DNA from 2 places in the Dyella sp. KRB-257 genome. Region 1 is predicted to be linked to the other one. Evidence: predicted binding sites of a transcription regulator. Region 1 holds the regulator's gene; the other holds the start of a gene.
The links. Region 1 encodes sigma-54, which starts transcription at its own class of promoters, with help from an activator protein. Its sites were predicted from a motif close to TGGCACGNGCNTTGC; they were not measured.
Positions count from the first base shown of each region.

Region 2: the regulator sigma-54 is predicted to act here: its motif matches at 3,902-3,916, upstream of glnA (type I glutamate--ammonia ligase).

Region 1 is NZ_JBMSDZ010000002.1:77,109-84,166, forward strand. Features, by position in the region: gene rapZ (RNase adapter RapZ) at 1-108, opposite strand, end outside; gene hprK (HPr(Ser) kinase/phosphatase) at 114-1,064, opposite strand; gene hpf (ribosome hibernation-promoting factor, HPF/YfiA family) at 1,240-1,569, opposite strand; gene ACO2Q2_RS01805 (RNA polymerase factor sigma-54) at 1,715-3,187, opposite strand; gene lptB (LPS export ABC transporter ATP-binding protein) at 3,318-4,037, opposite strand; gene lptA (lipopolysaccharide transport periplasmic protein LptA) at 4,041-4,595, opposite strand; gene lptC (LPS export ABC transporter periplasmic protein LptC) at 4,567-5,163, opposite strand; gene ACO2Q2_RS01825 (KdsC family phosphatase) at 5,160-5,705, opposite strand; gene ACO2Q2_RS01830 (KpsF/GutQ family sugar-phosphate isomerase) at 5,765-6,775, opposite strand; gene ACO2Q2_RS01835 (BolA family protein) at 6,989-7,058, shown strand, end outside.
Region 2 is NZ_JBMSDZ010000026.1:7,968-15,025, reverse strand. Features, by position in the region: gene ACO2Q2_RS15290 (undecaprenyl-diphosphate phosphatase) at 1-596, opposite strand, end outside; gene ACO2Q2_RS15285 (TorF family putative porin) at 1,202-1,963, shown strand; gene ACO2Q2_RS15280 (P-II family nitrogen regulator) at 2,047-2,385, shown strand; gene ACO2Q2_RS15275 (ammonium transporter) at 2,406-3,761, shown strand; gene glnA (type I glutamate--ammonia ligase) at 3,953-5,362, shown strand; gene ACO2Q2_RS15265 (MFS transporter) at 5,435-6,739, opposite strand; gene ACO2Q2_RS15260 (PfkB family carbohydrate kinase) at 6,736-7,058, opposite strand, start outside.

The sequences.
Region 1 (7,058 bases):
CGCGCGCAGGGCGACGGTCTTGCCGCCGCCGGACATGCCGGTGAGTACCGCCAGGTGCACGGCGTTGGCTCCGGCCTGGGCAATCACTGCGGTGTCGTCAGGGTCCACACACGTCACCATGGGGGCAGGCGGCGCATCTGGTGCGCCTGGCGGTCGATGAAGGTCTGCGCCGGATCGAAGCCCTTGCTCTTGAGCGCGTGGTTGCGCACCGCCGCCTCGACCAGCACGCCGAGGTTGCGCCCTGGTGCCACCGGGATGGTGATCATCGGCACGGGTACCTCGAACACCTCGCGATGCCCGATGTCGCCGGTGAGGCGGGTCAGTGCGTCGGTGTCCTCGCCGTCGCGCAGGGGCTTGAGGTGGATCACCAGGCGCAGGTACTTGGACGGCTTGACTGCGGTGTGGCCGAACATCTCGCGCACGTTGAGCACGCCCAGGCCACGTACCTCCAGCAGATCCTGCAGCAGTTCGGGGCAGGTGCCGTCGATCACGTCCGGCGCGATCAGGGTGAATTCGGTGGCGTCGTCGGCGACCAGCCGGTGGCCGCGGCTGATCAGCTCCAGCGCCAGCTCGCTCTTGCCTGAACCGGACTCGCCGGTGATCAGCACGCCGATCGAGAACACCTCCAGGAACACGCCGTGCAGGGTGATGCGCGGCGCCAGCATGCGCGCCAGGTGGTACTGCATCCAGGTCAGCAGTTCATGGCCGCGCTTGGCGCTGATCCACAGCGGGGTGTTGGTTTCCTCGGCCACTTCGCGCAGGTCCGAGGGCACCGTCTGGTCCTTGGTGACGATCAGCGCCACCGGCTGGTAGGCGGCGATCTTGTTGATCGCCTCCCAGCGCTGGCGCGAGTCGAGCTCGTCGAGGTACTTCAGCTCCTCGGTGCCGATGATCTGGATCTTGTTCGGGTAGATGACGTTGAGGTAGCCGACCAGCGAGGGGCGGCGCGTCTGCGTCACGCCGCGTTCCAGCACGCGGCCCTCGCCGCGCATGCCGGCCACCCAGCGCAGCGCCATGCGCTCATGCACGCCATCGAAGAGTTGTCGGGCAGTGAGCCGGTCCACGTCATGGGTCCTTTCGCCGGGCCGGCGGCCGCTGTGGCCGCCGGAGCGCAAGGGCCATTGTGCCAGCTTGTGCCGCGGCGGCGCAGCGTGCCCGGGTCGAACGTGCCCGGGTCGAAACGGGAGCGGCCCGCCGAAGGGGCGGGCCGCGGGTGGATCGTGCCGATGCAGGAGCGGCTCAGCCGTACAGGCGCTCGTCGCGGCGCACTTCGGCCTTGTGCTTGTCGCACACTTTCTCGCGGTGCCTGCGCAACTGGGTCACCAGCTTGTCGAACATCATGTCGATGGAGATGTACATGTCCGGCTCGAAGGCCTCGGCATGGAGCAGGGCGCCGGAGGAGGTATGCAACGTTCCTTCCGCCTTCTGTTGCAGCTTGTCCAGCGAGAGCACCACGGCCAGGCTGGTCAATCGGTCATCGAGGCGGGTGAGGCGGTCGAGCTGGTCGGTGACATGCGCGCGCATGGCTTCGGTGATATCGACGTGCTGGCCGCTGAGTTGGAATTGCATGTTGCGCCTCCTCTGGTACTGCCGCCTTCGCGGCGTGATTCGATGCGTCGGCCGGGCCGCATGCCCGGTGCGCATCCACAGTCATCTGGTGCTGCCCCTTCCGACGCCGTCGCCTCGCCAAGGTTCCGCGGCTGGCGCGAACCGTTCAGCCGGCGCGCTGGCGTTCGCTGGAGCTGGGTATGCGCAGGACCTCCCGGTATTTGGCGACGGTGCGGCGCGCCACCTGGATGCCCTTGCGGTGCAGTTCCTCGGCGAGCGCCTGGTCGGACAAGGGTTTGCGCGGGTCCTCCGCGTCGACGAGTTTGCGCAGCATGGCCTGGATCGCCGTGGACGAGGCGCTGCCGCCGTCCTCGGTGGACACGCCGCTGGAAAAGAAGTGCTTGAGCTCGAATGTACCGCGTGGCGTGTGGATGTATTTGCGCGTCGTCACACGGGAGATGGTCGACTCGTGCATGCCCACTTCCTCGGCCACCTCGCGCAGCACCAGCGGATGCATCGCCTCGGGGCCGTAGTCGAGGAACGCGCTCTGCCGCCGCACGATCGCCTCGGCCACCTTGAGCAGGGTCTCGGCCCGCGATTCCAGGCTCTTGATCAACCACCGCGCCTCCTGCAGCTGTCCGCGCATCCAGCTCGCGTCCTCGCCGCGGGCCTTGGCGATCAGGTTGCAATAGTGCTGGTTAAGGCCGAGTCGCGGCTGGCAATCGGCGTTCAGGCTGACTTTCCAGCGGTTGCCGTCCTTGTAGGCATACACGTCGGGTGCCACGTACTCGACCGGGGTGGCATCCATTGCGGCGCCGGGGCGCGGGTCGAGGCTGCGGATCAGCGCCGAGGCGGCGACCACGTCGTTTTCGTCCGCGCGCAGCTTGCGGGCGAGCTTGCCGACGTCGTTGCGGGCCAGCAGGTCCAGCTCGCCCTCGACGATGCGCAGGGCCAGCTCGCGCTGCGGGGTGGCGGCCGGGTCGAACTGCTCCAGTTGCACGCGCAGGCAGTCGCGCAGATCGCGGCTGGCCACGCCCACCGGGTCGAAGGTGGTCTGCACCCGGCGGCGCACCGCTTCGAGTTCCTCCTCGCTGACCTGCAGCGTGGCCGGCAGGGCCGCCAGCAGGGCTTCGGCGTTTTCGGTGAGGTAGCCGTCCGGATTGAGCGCGTCGATGATCACGGCGGCGATCACGCGCTGGCGCGGGTCGAAGCCGGACAGGTTCAGCTGCCACAGCAGGTGTTCGGCCAGCGTCTCGACGGCCGCGTTCTGCGGTTCGAAATCCTCGTCGCCGCGCGAGCCGCTGCCGCTGCCGACGCTGCTGCCGAGGGAGAAGTCCATCGGCCGCTCGCTGGCGCCGTCGCCGTCGGCCCATTCGGGTGCGTCGCCGGTGTCAGGCTCGTCGCCGGTGCTGCTCGACGTATGGCTGCCGCCTTCGGGCAGGTAGCTGCCTTCGGCTTCCTCGCCTTCCTCGGTCGATTCCGCTTCTTCGGCGAACTCCAGCAGCGGGTTGCCCTCGGCGATCTGGCGCAGTTCCGCCTCGAGCTCCAGCTGCGAGAGCTGCAGCAGGCGGATCGCCTGCTGCAACTGCGGCGTCAGGGTCAGCTGCTGATGGAGGCGGAACTGGAGTCCGGGTTTCATACCGACCGGGGGAGGTGGATCGCGACCCCATCCTAACCCCAGCCCGCGGGGTCGAACAGCCTTGCGGATCGGGATCGGCGCCCCGATAAACGACCAATGGCCACGTGCCGTCCGGGCGGCTCCGGCGGACTCAGAGGCGGAACTCGCGCCCCAGGTAGACCTCGCGCACCTTTTCGTCGGCCAGGATGTGCGCCGGGGTGCCGCGGGACAGCACCTCGCCCTCGTTGAGGATGTACGCGCGGTCGCAGATGCCCAGCGTCTCGCGCACGTTGTGGTCGGTGATCAGCACGCCGATGCCGCGTTCCTTGAGGTGGCGCACGATGCGCTGGATCTCGCCCACCGAGATCGGATCGACGCCGGCGAAGGGTTCGTCCAGCAGCATGTAGCGCGGCTGTGCGGCCAGCGCCCGGGCGATTTCCACCCGGCGCCGCTCGCCGCCGGACAGGCTGATGCCCTTCTGGTCGGCGATGTGGGCGATCTTCAGCTCTTCGAGCAGGTTTTCCTGCTCGGCGGCGCGCTCCCTGGCGCCCAATCCGTCGCGCAGCTCCAGCACCGCCATGATGTTGTCGGCCACGCTCAGGCGGCGGAATACCGACGGCTCCTGCGGCAGGTAACCGATGCCCAGCCTGGCGCGCGAGTGCATCGGCAGGCCGGTGATGTCCTGGCGGTCGAGCTTGATCGAGCCGGCGTCGGCCTCGATCAGGCCCACCACCATGTAGAAGCAGGTGGTCTTGCCGGCGCCGTTGGGGCCGAGCAGGCCCACCACCTCGCCCTGGCGGATGGAGAACCCGAAGTCGCGCACGACCTGGCGCGAGCGGAAACGCTTCTGGAGGCCTTCGGCAGAGAGCATCGATCAGGGCTGCTTGCTGCTGGCGGCCGGTGCCGGTGCGGCCGGCTTTTTCTTCGGCTGGAAGATCATGTGCACGGTGCCGGTGCCGCCGCTCTCGCCGGTCATCTGGCTGCTGGCGGTGTCGTAGGTGAGCTTGTCGCCGTGCGCTTCGCCGCGGCCCTGCTGCTTCACCGAGGCGTGGCCGGTGAGTACCGCGATGCCCTTGAGGTTGTCGTAGTCGATTGTGGCAGCGTCGCCCAGCATCCGGTTGCCGCTGTCGTCCAGCTGCTCGATGTGCGCCGGGCTGCCAGTGAGCACCACACGGCTGATCTGGCTCTGGGCGTCGAAGTAGACCTTGGCCAGCGTGCCGGTGGCCTTCAGCGTGCCCTGCCGGATCACCACGGAGCCCTTGAGCGTGCTGACCGTGTTGGGTTTCTGGAAGCCCTCGAAGTACTTGGCGTCGACCTTCATCGGCTGGTCGCGGTCGCCCTGCTTGGCGACGACCGGGGACAGGGCAAGCAGGCCGCAGGCGGCCAGCAGCCACCGGGCGCTAGCGTTTGCGCGGCGGGAACGTGACATGGACGTCATCGAGCAGCTCCAGGTGTTTGTCGGTGAGGTTGGCGCGCATGCCAACCCCGCTCATTGTAAGGGCGCCTTGCACCAGCCGCGCCGCGGCGGCGGTTTCCATCCGGTTGTCCTTCGGCCAGATGGTCAGGTCGGCGGTGTCGAGCCGGGCGGCGGCGGTGTCGGCGAAGGCGTCGCGGTGCATGTGCACCGGGCCGAGCAGCTTGAGCAGGTCGCCATCCTTGTCGACCCAGCCGTAGAGCGACTCGCCGCGCCAGTCCGGCACGTCCGTCTGATTCGACGGCAGATCGAACTGCGGCGAGTTGATGTATAGCGACTCGTCGCCCTCGCGCCGCTCCAGCTGCGGCGCTTTCACGTTGAAGGCCGGCAGGCCTGCGCGGTCATAGCTGGACAACTGGAAGTTGGTCAGCGTGTAGCCCGAGCGCGGTGGCCCGACGAAATCGTGCCGGCCCGGCGCCGGCGCGGTCCACCACAGCACCAGTTGGGTCAGCCCGGCCAGCAGGCCGATCACCACGATGCCGACGGACAGCCGGCGTTCGCGCAGCCAGGCAAGCCACTTCATTGCCAGCGCGCCAGTTCGGCGTCCGCCTTGCCCTGGGCAAGCAGCAGCAGGTCGCTGACCTCGCGCGCCGCACCCTCGCCGCCGGCGCGGCGGGTCTGCCAGTGCGCCCGCTCGACCACCCACGGATGGGCGTTGGCGGTGGCGATGGCCAGCCCGGCGATGCCCATCGGCGGCAGGTCGGGCAGGTCGTCGCCGGTGAAGGCGACCTGCCCGGGGGCGAGGTTGAGGGCGTCGAGCAGGTCGCGCAGACAGGCGCGCTTGTCGCCCTGGCCCTGGTAGACGTGGGTGATGCCCAGTTCCTCGGCGCGCAGCGCCACGGTGTGGCTGATCCGCGCGGTGATGATCGCCACGTGGATGCCGTGGGCCTGCAGGCGCTTGAGGCCCAGCCCGTCGTGCACGTGGAACACCTTGGTCTCGTGACCGTCCTCGCCGTAGTGCAGACGGCCGTCGGTCAGCGTGCCGTCCACGTCGAACGCGGCCAGACGGATATTTGCCGCGCGGGCGAGCAGGTCGGCGGGGAGGTTGGCGAGGTACGCGGTCACGGCAGTCGCATCGATGGGAAAGTGGGAGGGGCGGGCGGCACCGCGGCCACCCGGCGGCGTCAGACCACGCGGGCGCGCAGCAGGTCGTGGATGTTCAGCGCGCCCACTACGCGATGCTCCTGATCGACCACGATCAGCGCGTGGATCTGGTGCTTCTCCATCAACTGGGCGGCTTCCACGGCCAGCTTGTCGGCGGTGATGGTCTTGGGCGTGCGGCTCATCAGGCTGGCGACCGAGGCGCCGCGCAAATCCACGCCGTCGTCGTCCAGCGCGCGGCGCAGGTCACCGTCGGTGAACACACCGAGCAGGCGGTCGTGTTCGTCGACCACGGCGGTCATGCCCAGGTGCTTGCGGGTCATTTCCATCAGCGCCCGGGTCAGGCTGGCCCCGGGGCCGACGCGCGGCACCTCGTCGCCGCCGTGCATCACGTCGCTGATGTGCAGCAGCAGGCGCCGGCCGAGGCTGCCGGCCGGATGCGAGCGGGCGAAATCGTCGGCGGTGAAGCCGCGCGCTTCCAGCAGCGCGATCGCCAGCGCGTCGCCGAGCACCAGCGCCGCCGTGGTGCTGGCGGTTGGCGCCAGACCGAGCGGACAGGCCTCGCTGGAGACGCTGGCGTCCAGATGCACGTCGGCCTGGCCGGCCAGCGAGGAGCGCGGGTTGCCGGTGATCGCGATCAGCGGAATGCCCTGGCGCTTGATCACCGGCAGGATGAACAGCAGCTCGTCGGTTTCCCCGGAGTTGGACAGCGCCAGCACCACGTCCTGCGGCAGGATCATGCCCAGGTCGCCGTGGCTGGCCTCGCCCGGATGCACGAAGAACGCCGGCGTGCCGGTGGAGGCGAGGGTGGCGGCGATCTTGCGCCCGATGTGGCCGGACTTGCCCATGCCGCTGACCACCAGCCGCCCCTGGCAGCCGAGGATCAGCCGGCAGGCCTGCACGAAGCCGCCGTCGACCCGCGGCTCCAGCGCCCGGATCGCGGCGGCCTCGGTCGCGATGACCGTGCGTGCGCTGCGGGCGATGGCATCGGGATCGACGCAGATTTCGGCAGATGGGGCGATGCGTGCGTTCATGGGTCCTTCGGCGGCGGCGCCAGGATGCGGAGGCGGGAGGAAGTCCACGGGATAGCTTTGCAGCCGCTGGCTGAATGATGTCCCGTCATTTCTGAGCCAGCGACTTTCCATTACCATGGCCGACTTGCAGTTTACCTTCATATGACAGCGCGTTGGACGCCGCCCGCCGGGCGACTCCGTACCGGCGACGCCCTCCTTGCAGTGGATTTTCCGATGGACGCAGAGCGCATCCAGGCTTTGATCGAGAGCGGCTTGCCCGGTGCCCGGGCGGACGTGCGTGGCG
Region 2 (7,058 bases), on a different contig from region 1:
AACTCGTAGCCGGTGGCCGCGTACATGGTGGGGATGCCGACCAGGAACGCGAACTCGGTCGCCGCGGCGCGATCGCCGGTGCCGGCGAGCAGGGCGGTGAAGATGGTCGCCGACGAGCGCGACGTGCCGGGAAAAATGCCCGCCACCATCTGCGCGATGCCGACCAGGATCGCCACCGGCCAGGTGATCGTGCGGCTCGGCGGGCGCCGCGCCGCGAGTTGCTCGGCGCCGAGCATCCACACGCCGCCGATCACCAGCGCCCACGCCACCGGCGTCACCGTCTCGGGCAGCTTGAAGCCCAGCTTCACTGCGATCAGCCCGAGCACCGCAGTGATCAGGAAGGCCACCACCAGCTTGGCCAGGTAGTCGCGGTTGGCCGGATCGCGCCATCGGGTGAGCAGCTGCCAGATGCGCCTCCGGTAGATCAGCGTGACGGCGAGGATCGCGCCGGCCTGGATGCCCACGTTGAACAGGTCCGAGCGCGCACCGAGGCCGAGCTTTTCGGCGATCAGCAGATGGCCGGTGCTGGAGATCGGAAGGAACTCGGTGATGCCCTCGATGATGCCGAGCAGGATGACGCGGAGCAGATCGATCACGTGATGCAAACCCTGGGTGAGCGCGACCGCTGCGGCCGCCGGAAGGGGCGACAGCATACGGGTTGGCGTGGACAAAGCGATGGCCGACGGCGGGCCGCGCAAGGGCTTGCGAGGGCGCCCGCGCATGGCGAGCGTTTCGCGGCGGTCGATGGTGCATCGCAAAACGCTTGTGACGAATGGTGATAAGCAAGCGCGCGTCACCATATTGCAACGCAACAATCACTGAGGCAGGATCGAACTGCAGGAAGCGCTCGATCCGCGCTTTGAAGGCAGCGTCCATGTCGCGCCTCGAGCCATGGCGGATCGGTTGATCGGGGGACCACCGACCGGCTGGGCGCGCGACATCCGCGCCGCCGTGACGCCACGTTTCCTCGCATCAGCTTCTGCCGCGATCCGCCCGGAGGCGCGTCGCCCGTTCTGCGCCGGCCGCCTGCGGCCGGCCCGCTCCGCTTCACACCTGCTCACCCATCGCGCGCCCTCGGCGCGGCGGTGCCGGGATCGGCTGCGCCATCGCCGAAGCGGGTGATCGCTTGATTCACGCGTGTGTTCTATGGACGTCCAGACGTCCATACGACGCACGTTCACTCTGGCGCGGGAGGGTTGCGATGAAACGATGCATGCGGGGAATGGTGTGGGGCATGGCCGTGGGTGTGGCGAGTACGGCCACGCCGGCGCTGGCGGACGATGCGCCGGCCAGCGCGGTGGTGGGCAGCGTGGCGGTGGTCAACGACTACCTGTTCCGCGGCCTGTCGCAGACCAACTGGAAGCCGGCGGTGCAGCCGGGCATCGAATACGACCACGCCAGCGGCTGGTACGTCGGCGCGTGGGGCAGCAACATCAGCTGGCTGTCCGATGCCTCCACCGATGCGGCGCGCATCTCCTCCAGCGTGGAGCTGGATTTCTACACCGGCTACCGCGGCAGCTTCGGCAGCGACATCAGCTACGACGTCGGCATCTACGAGTACTACTACCCGGGCAGCTATCCGGCGGGCTTCACCCGGCCGTATACCACCGAGGTCTACGGCTCGCTGGGCTACAAGGGCGTGACGCTGAAGTACTCGCATGCGCTCACCAACCTGTTCGGCTTCACCGACAGCAAGAACTCTGCTTACGTCGATCTCTCCTACAACGTGGAGTTCAGCCCGGGCTGGACGCTGAACCTGCATGCCGGCCACCAGAAGGTGCGGCACGTCGCGGGCGCCTCCTACAGCGACTGGAAGGTGGGCGTGACCCGGGCCTTCGACCACGGCTACTCGGTGTCGCTGGGCTACTACGACACCCATGCCTCGCGCAGCGTCTACACCAACGCCGACGGCCATTTCGTCGGGCGCGCCACCGGCATTCTCACGCTCGGCAAGGCGTTCTGATCGGACCTCGCGCGGCGGCGGTGGTGCCGCCGTGCGCATCGAGATGGGCATGACGGGGAAACCAGCATGAAGGGGAGACAGGCATGAAACTGATCAGTTGCATCATCCGGCCGTACAAGCTCGACGAGGTGCGCGATGCGCTCGCCGCGGCCGGCGTCAGCGGCATCACGGTGAGTGAAGTGCGCGGCTTCGGCCGGCAGAAGGGCCACACCGAGCTGTATCGCGGCGCGGAGTACGTGGTGGACTTCCTGCCCAAGCTGAAGGTGGACGTGGTCGTCACGGATGACCAGCTCGACGGCGTGCTGGAGGCGATCCAGCAGTCCGCCAGGACCGGCAGCGTGGGCGACGGCAAGATCTTCGTCAGCCCGGTCGACCAGGTCATCCGCATCCGCACCGGCGAACTCGACGCCGACGCCCTCTGACTCCGACCGCGAGGTTTTCCATGAAACAGATCGTGCTTTCCCGTCCCGTGCGCGCCTTGCCCGCGTGGCTGCCGACCCTGCTGCTGCTGTGCCTGCTGGCGCTGTCGCCGGCTTCCCATGCGGCCGATGCCGCGCCGGTGGTGGACAAGGGCGATGTCGCCTGGATGCTCACCTCCACCCTGCTGGTGCTGCTGATGACGGTGCCCGGCCTGGCCCTGTTCTACGGCGGCCTGGTGCGTTCGAAGAACGTGCTGTCGGTGCTGATGCAGGTGATGACGGTGTTCTCGATGATCCTGGTGCTGTGGGTGATCTACGGCTACAGCCTGGCGTTCAACGGCGGCAACGCGGTCATCGGCAACCTGGACAAGCTGTTCCTCAAGGGCGTCACCAAGGACAGCCTGGCGGCCACCTTCAGCGCCGGCGTGGCGTTGCCCGAATACGTGTTCGTGGTGTTCCAGTCCACCTTCGCCGGCATCACCGGCGCGCTGATCGTGGGCTCGTTCGCCGAACGCATGCGCTTTCGCGCCGTGCTCGCCTTCGTCGCGCTGTGGTTCACCTTCGCCTACCTGCCGATCGCGCACATGGTCTGGTACGGACCGGACGGTTTCCTGTTCGCCAAGGGCGCGCTGGATTTTGCCGGCGGCACGGTGGTGCACATCAACGCGGGTATCGCCGGCCTGGTCGGTGCGTACATGGTCGGCCCGCGGCTGGGCCTGGGCCGCGAGTCGATGAAGCCGCACAACGTCACCTTCACCATGATCGGCGCGGCGATCCTGTGGGTGGGCTGGTTCGGCTTCAACGCCGGCTCCAACCTGGAGGCGAACGCGGGCGCGGGCCTGGCCTTCATCAACACTTTGCTGGCCACCGCCGCGGCGGTGCTGGCGTGGCTGCTGCTGGAGGCGGTGACCAAGGGCAAGCCCTCGATGGTCGGCGGCGCCTCGGGCGCGGTGGCGGGACTGGTGGCGATCACCCCGGCCTGCGGCACGGTCGGCCCGATGGGCTCGCTGGTGATCGGCGCGCTGGCCAGCGTGGCCTGCGTATGGGGCGTCACCGGCCTGAAGAAGCTGCTGCGCGCGGACGATGCACTGGACGTGTTCGGCGTGCACGGCATCGGCGGCATCCTCGGCGCGCTGCTCACCGGCGTGTTCAGCGCGCCCGCGCTCGGCGGTACCGGCTTCGGCAGCGGCAACAGCTCCATCGCCCAGCAGCTGGGCGTGCAGGCGCTGGGGGTCGGCATCACGCTGGCATGGAGCGGCGTGGTCTCGGTGATCGCGTATCTGCTCGTGAAGCTGGTCTTCGGGCTGCGGGTGCCGGCCGACGCCGAGCGCGAGGGCCTGGACATCACCTCGCACGGCGAGAGCGCGTACGAAAGCTGAGCTAGGAGTCCGTCACTCCGGGGCGGGAATGCTCCTTTTTGGTGCAATGCTGCGCTGTGTTGCCCATGTATGATGCGAGCGGTGCCCTGCGGGGCGCCGCTCGCCCTTGTCCCACGCCACTTTGACGCCTTGCGGCGTCGTGGCATGACGCTTGCTAAAACCCAACAGCCAATCCCACCCGAGGTTTTTCCATGTCCGTTGCCAAAGTGCTTGACCTGATCCAGGAGCATGACGTCGAGTTCGTCGATTTCCGCTTCGTCGACATGCTGGGCAAGCAGCACCACGTCACCTTCCCCGTCCATACCATCGATGAAGGCACCTTCGAGGACGGCAAGATGTTCGACGGCTCGTCGATCTCGGGCTGGAAGGGCATCAACGAGTCGGACATGATCCTGATGCCCGATCCGGACACCGCCTACCTCGATCCGTTCAGCTCGCACACGCAGGTGGTGATCCACTGCGACGTGCTCGAGCCCTCGACCATGCAGGCGTACGGCCGCGACCCGCGCTCGATCGCCAAGCGCGGCGAGGCCTTCCTCAAGTCCACCGGCATCGCCGACACGGCGTTCTTCGGCCCGGAGCCGGAGTTCTTCATCTTCGACTCGGTGCGCTGGCAGAACGACATGGGTCGGGTGTTCTACGAGATCGGCTCCGAAGAAGCCGCCTGGAGCTCGCGCTACAAGTACGACGGCGACAACACCGGCCACCGTCCGGGCGTGAAGGGCGGCTATTTCCCGGTCAGCCCGGTCGACTCGCTGGGCGACCTGCGCGCCGACATGTGCAAGGTGCTGGAGTCGCTCGGCCAGGTGGTGGAAGTGCACCATCACGAAGTGGCCAATGCCGGCCAGTGCGAGATCGGCGTCAAGTTCAACACGCTGGTGAAGAAGGCCGACGAGCTGATCACCATGAAGTACGTGGTGAAGAACGTCGCCCACCAGAACGGCAAGACCGTCACCTTCATGCCCAAGCCGATCGTCGGCGACAACGGCAGCGGCATGCACGTGCACCAGTCGCTGTCCAAGGGCGGCGAGAACCTGTTCGCCGGCGATCTCTACGGCGGCCTGAGCCAGACCGCGCTGTGGTACATCGGCGGCATCTTCAAGCACGCCAAGGCGATCAACGCGTTCGCCAACTCCGGCACCAACAGCTACAAGCGCCTGGTGCCGGGCTTCGAGGCGCCGGTGATGCTGGCCTACTCGGCGCGCAACCGCTCGGCGAGCTGCCGCATTCCATACGTGTCCAGCCCCAAGGGCCGCCGCATCGAGGTGCGCTTCCCCGATCCGCTGCAGTCGGGCTACCTCACCTTCACCGCGTTGATGATGGCCGGCCTGGACGGCATCCTGAACAAGATCGATCCGGGCGCGCCGTCGGACAAGGATCTGTACGACCTGCCGCCGGAAGAGGAGAAGAACATCCCGCAGGTGTGCTCCAGCCTCGACGCCGCGCTGGAAGCGCTGGACAGGGACCGCGAGTTCCTCAAGGCCGGCGGCGTGTTCACCGACGACTTCATCGATGCCTACATCGAGCTGAAGATGCAGGAAGTCACCCGCTACCGCGCCAGCACCCATCCGCTGGAGTTCCAGATGTACTACGCGCTCTAGCGCTGCCGTCAGGCGTCGTCAAAAAAGGGGAGCCGCATGGCTCCCCTTTTTTGGGGTGCACCCACGCACCGATCAGCCCGGATGGCGTTTCACCCGCAGCGCCAGCAGCGCGGCGATCACCAGCCCGGCGCCGGCGAGTCGGATCACGTTCTCCGGGTTGCCGCCGAGCACGCGGTGGTAGAGCAGGGGGAGGGTGAGGATCTGCAGCAGCATCGGCAGCACGATGAAGCCGTTGAAGATGCCCATGTACACGCCCGCGCGCTCGGCCGGAATGCAGCCGGCCAGCATCGCGTACGGGTTGCCCATCATGCTGGCCCAGGTCAGGCCCAGCCCCAGCATCGGCAGCAGCAGCCACCACGGGTCGTGGATCAGCGGCAGCGCGAGCAGCCCGGCGCCGCCCAGGATCAGGCAGATCGCGTGCAGCGCCTGCGGACCCATCCGCCGCGCCAGCGGCATCATCGCGATGGCGGCGAAGAACGCCACCGCGTTGTAGAAGCCGCCGATGCGCCCGGTGATCAGCACCGCCTCGCCGAAGCCGGGCGTGGCCGCGTCGGTGCTGCCGTACAGCGTATGCGCCAGCGACACGGTGATGTACTCCCAGTAGCAGAACATCGCGTACCACTGGCACAGCATCATCACCGCCAGCTGGCGCATGGTCGCGGGCATCTGCCGCACCGCATCGGCAATTTCCCGCACCGTGGCGGCAAGCGAGCGCGGCTGCGCGCGCATGCGTTCTCGCTCGGCCTCCGACAGCGGCAGCTCCGGTGTGGTCCACGCCGACCAGCCGATCGACACCACCGAAAACACCGCGCCGATCACGAACGCGGTCACCACCGCATACGGAATGCCGTGGGCGTTGGTCGAGGTCATGTCCATGCCGACGATCACCAGCAGTGACGGCGTGAGATAGGCCAGTGTCTGCGACAGCCCGGTGAACGCGCTCTGGGTGAGGAAGCCGGCGCTGTGCTGGGATTCGTCCAGCCGGTCGCTGACGAAGGCGCGGTACGGTTCCATCGTCACGTTGTTGGCCGCGTCGAGAATCCACAGCAGGCTCGCCGCCACCCACAGCGCGGGGCTGAACGGCATCGCCAGCAGGCATACGCTGCAGATCAGTGCGCCGATCAGGAAGTACGGCGTACGGCGGCCGAGCCGGCTGTCGGTGCGATCGCTCATCGCGCCGATCAGCGGCTGCACGATCAGTCCGGTGATCGGGCCGGCCAGCCACAGGTACGGCAGGCTGCCGTCGGCGGCGCCCAGGTACTTGTAGATCGGGCTCATGTTGCCCTGCTGCAGCCCGAAGCTGAACTGGATGCCGAAGAACCCCACGTTCATGTTGAGGATCTGCCAGAAACCCAGCTGCGGCTTGCGCAGGTTCACGCGCGGGTCTCCACCGCATGCGCCCGCGCCAGCATGCCCTGCCACGGCCGGTACAGCGCCATCTCCGTCGGCAGCGCGCCGCGCCAGCCGCAGCTCAGGCTGGCGAACGCCACCGCCTGGCCGACCATGCAGGCCAGCGGATGGCCGAGCGCCAGCCCGGCCAGCATCATCGCGCTGAACGCGTCGCCGGCGCCCACCGTGTCCACCCGCTGCGGCAGCGGCGGCGCCGCGACGCGGGCCACGCAGCGGCCCTCGGCATCCCACGCCGCGGCACCGTCGGCACCGTGGCTGACCAGCACGTGGCGCGCGCCGGTACGCG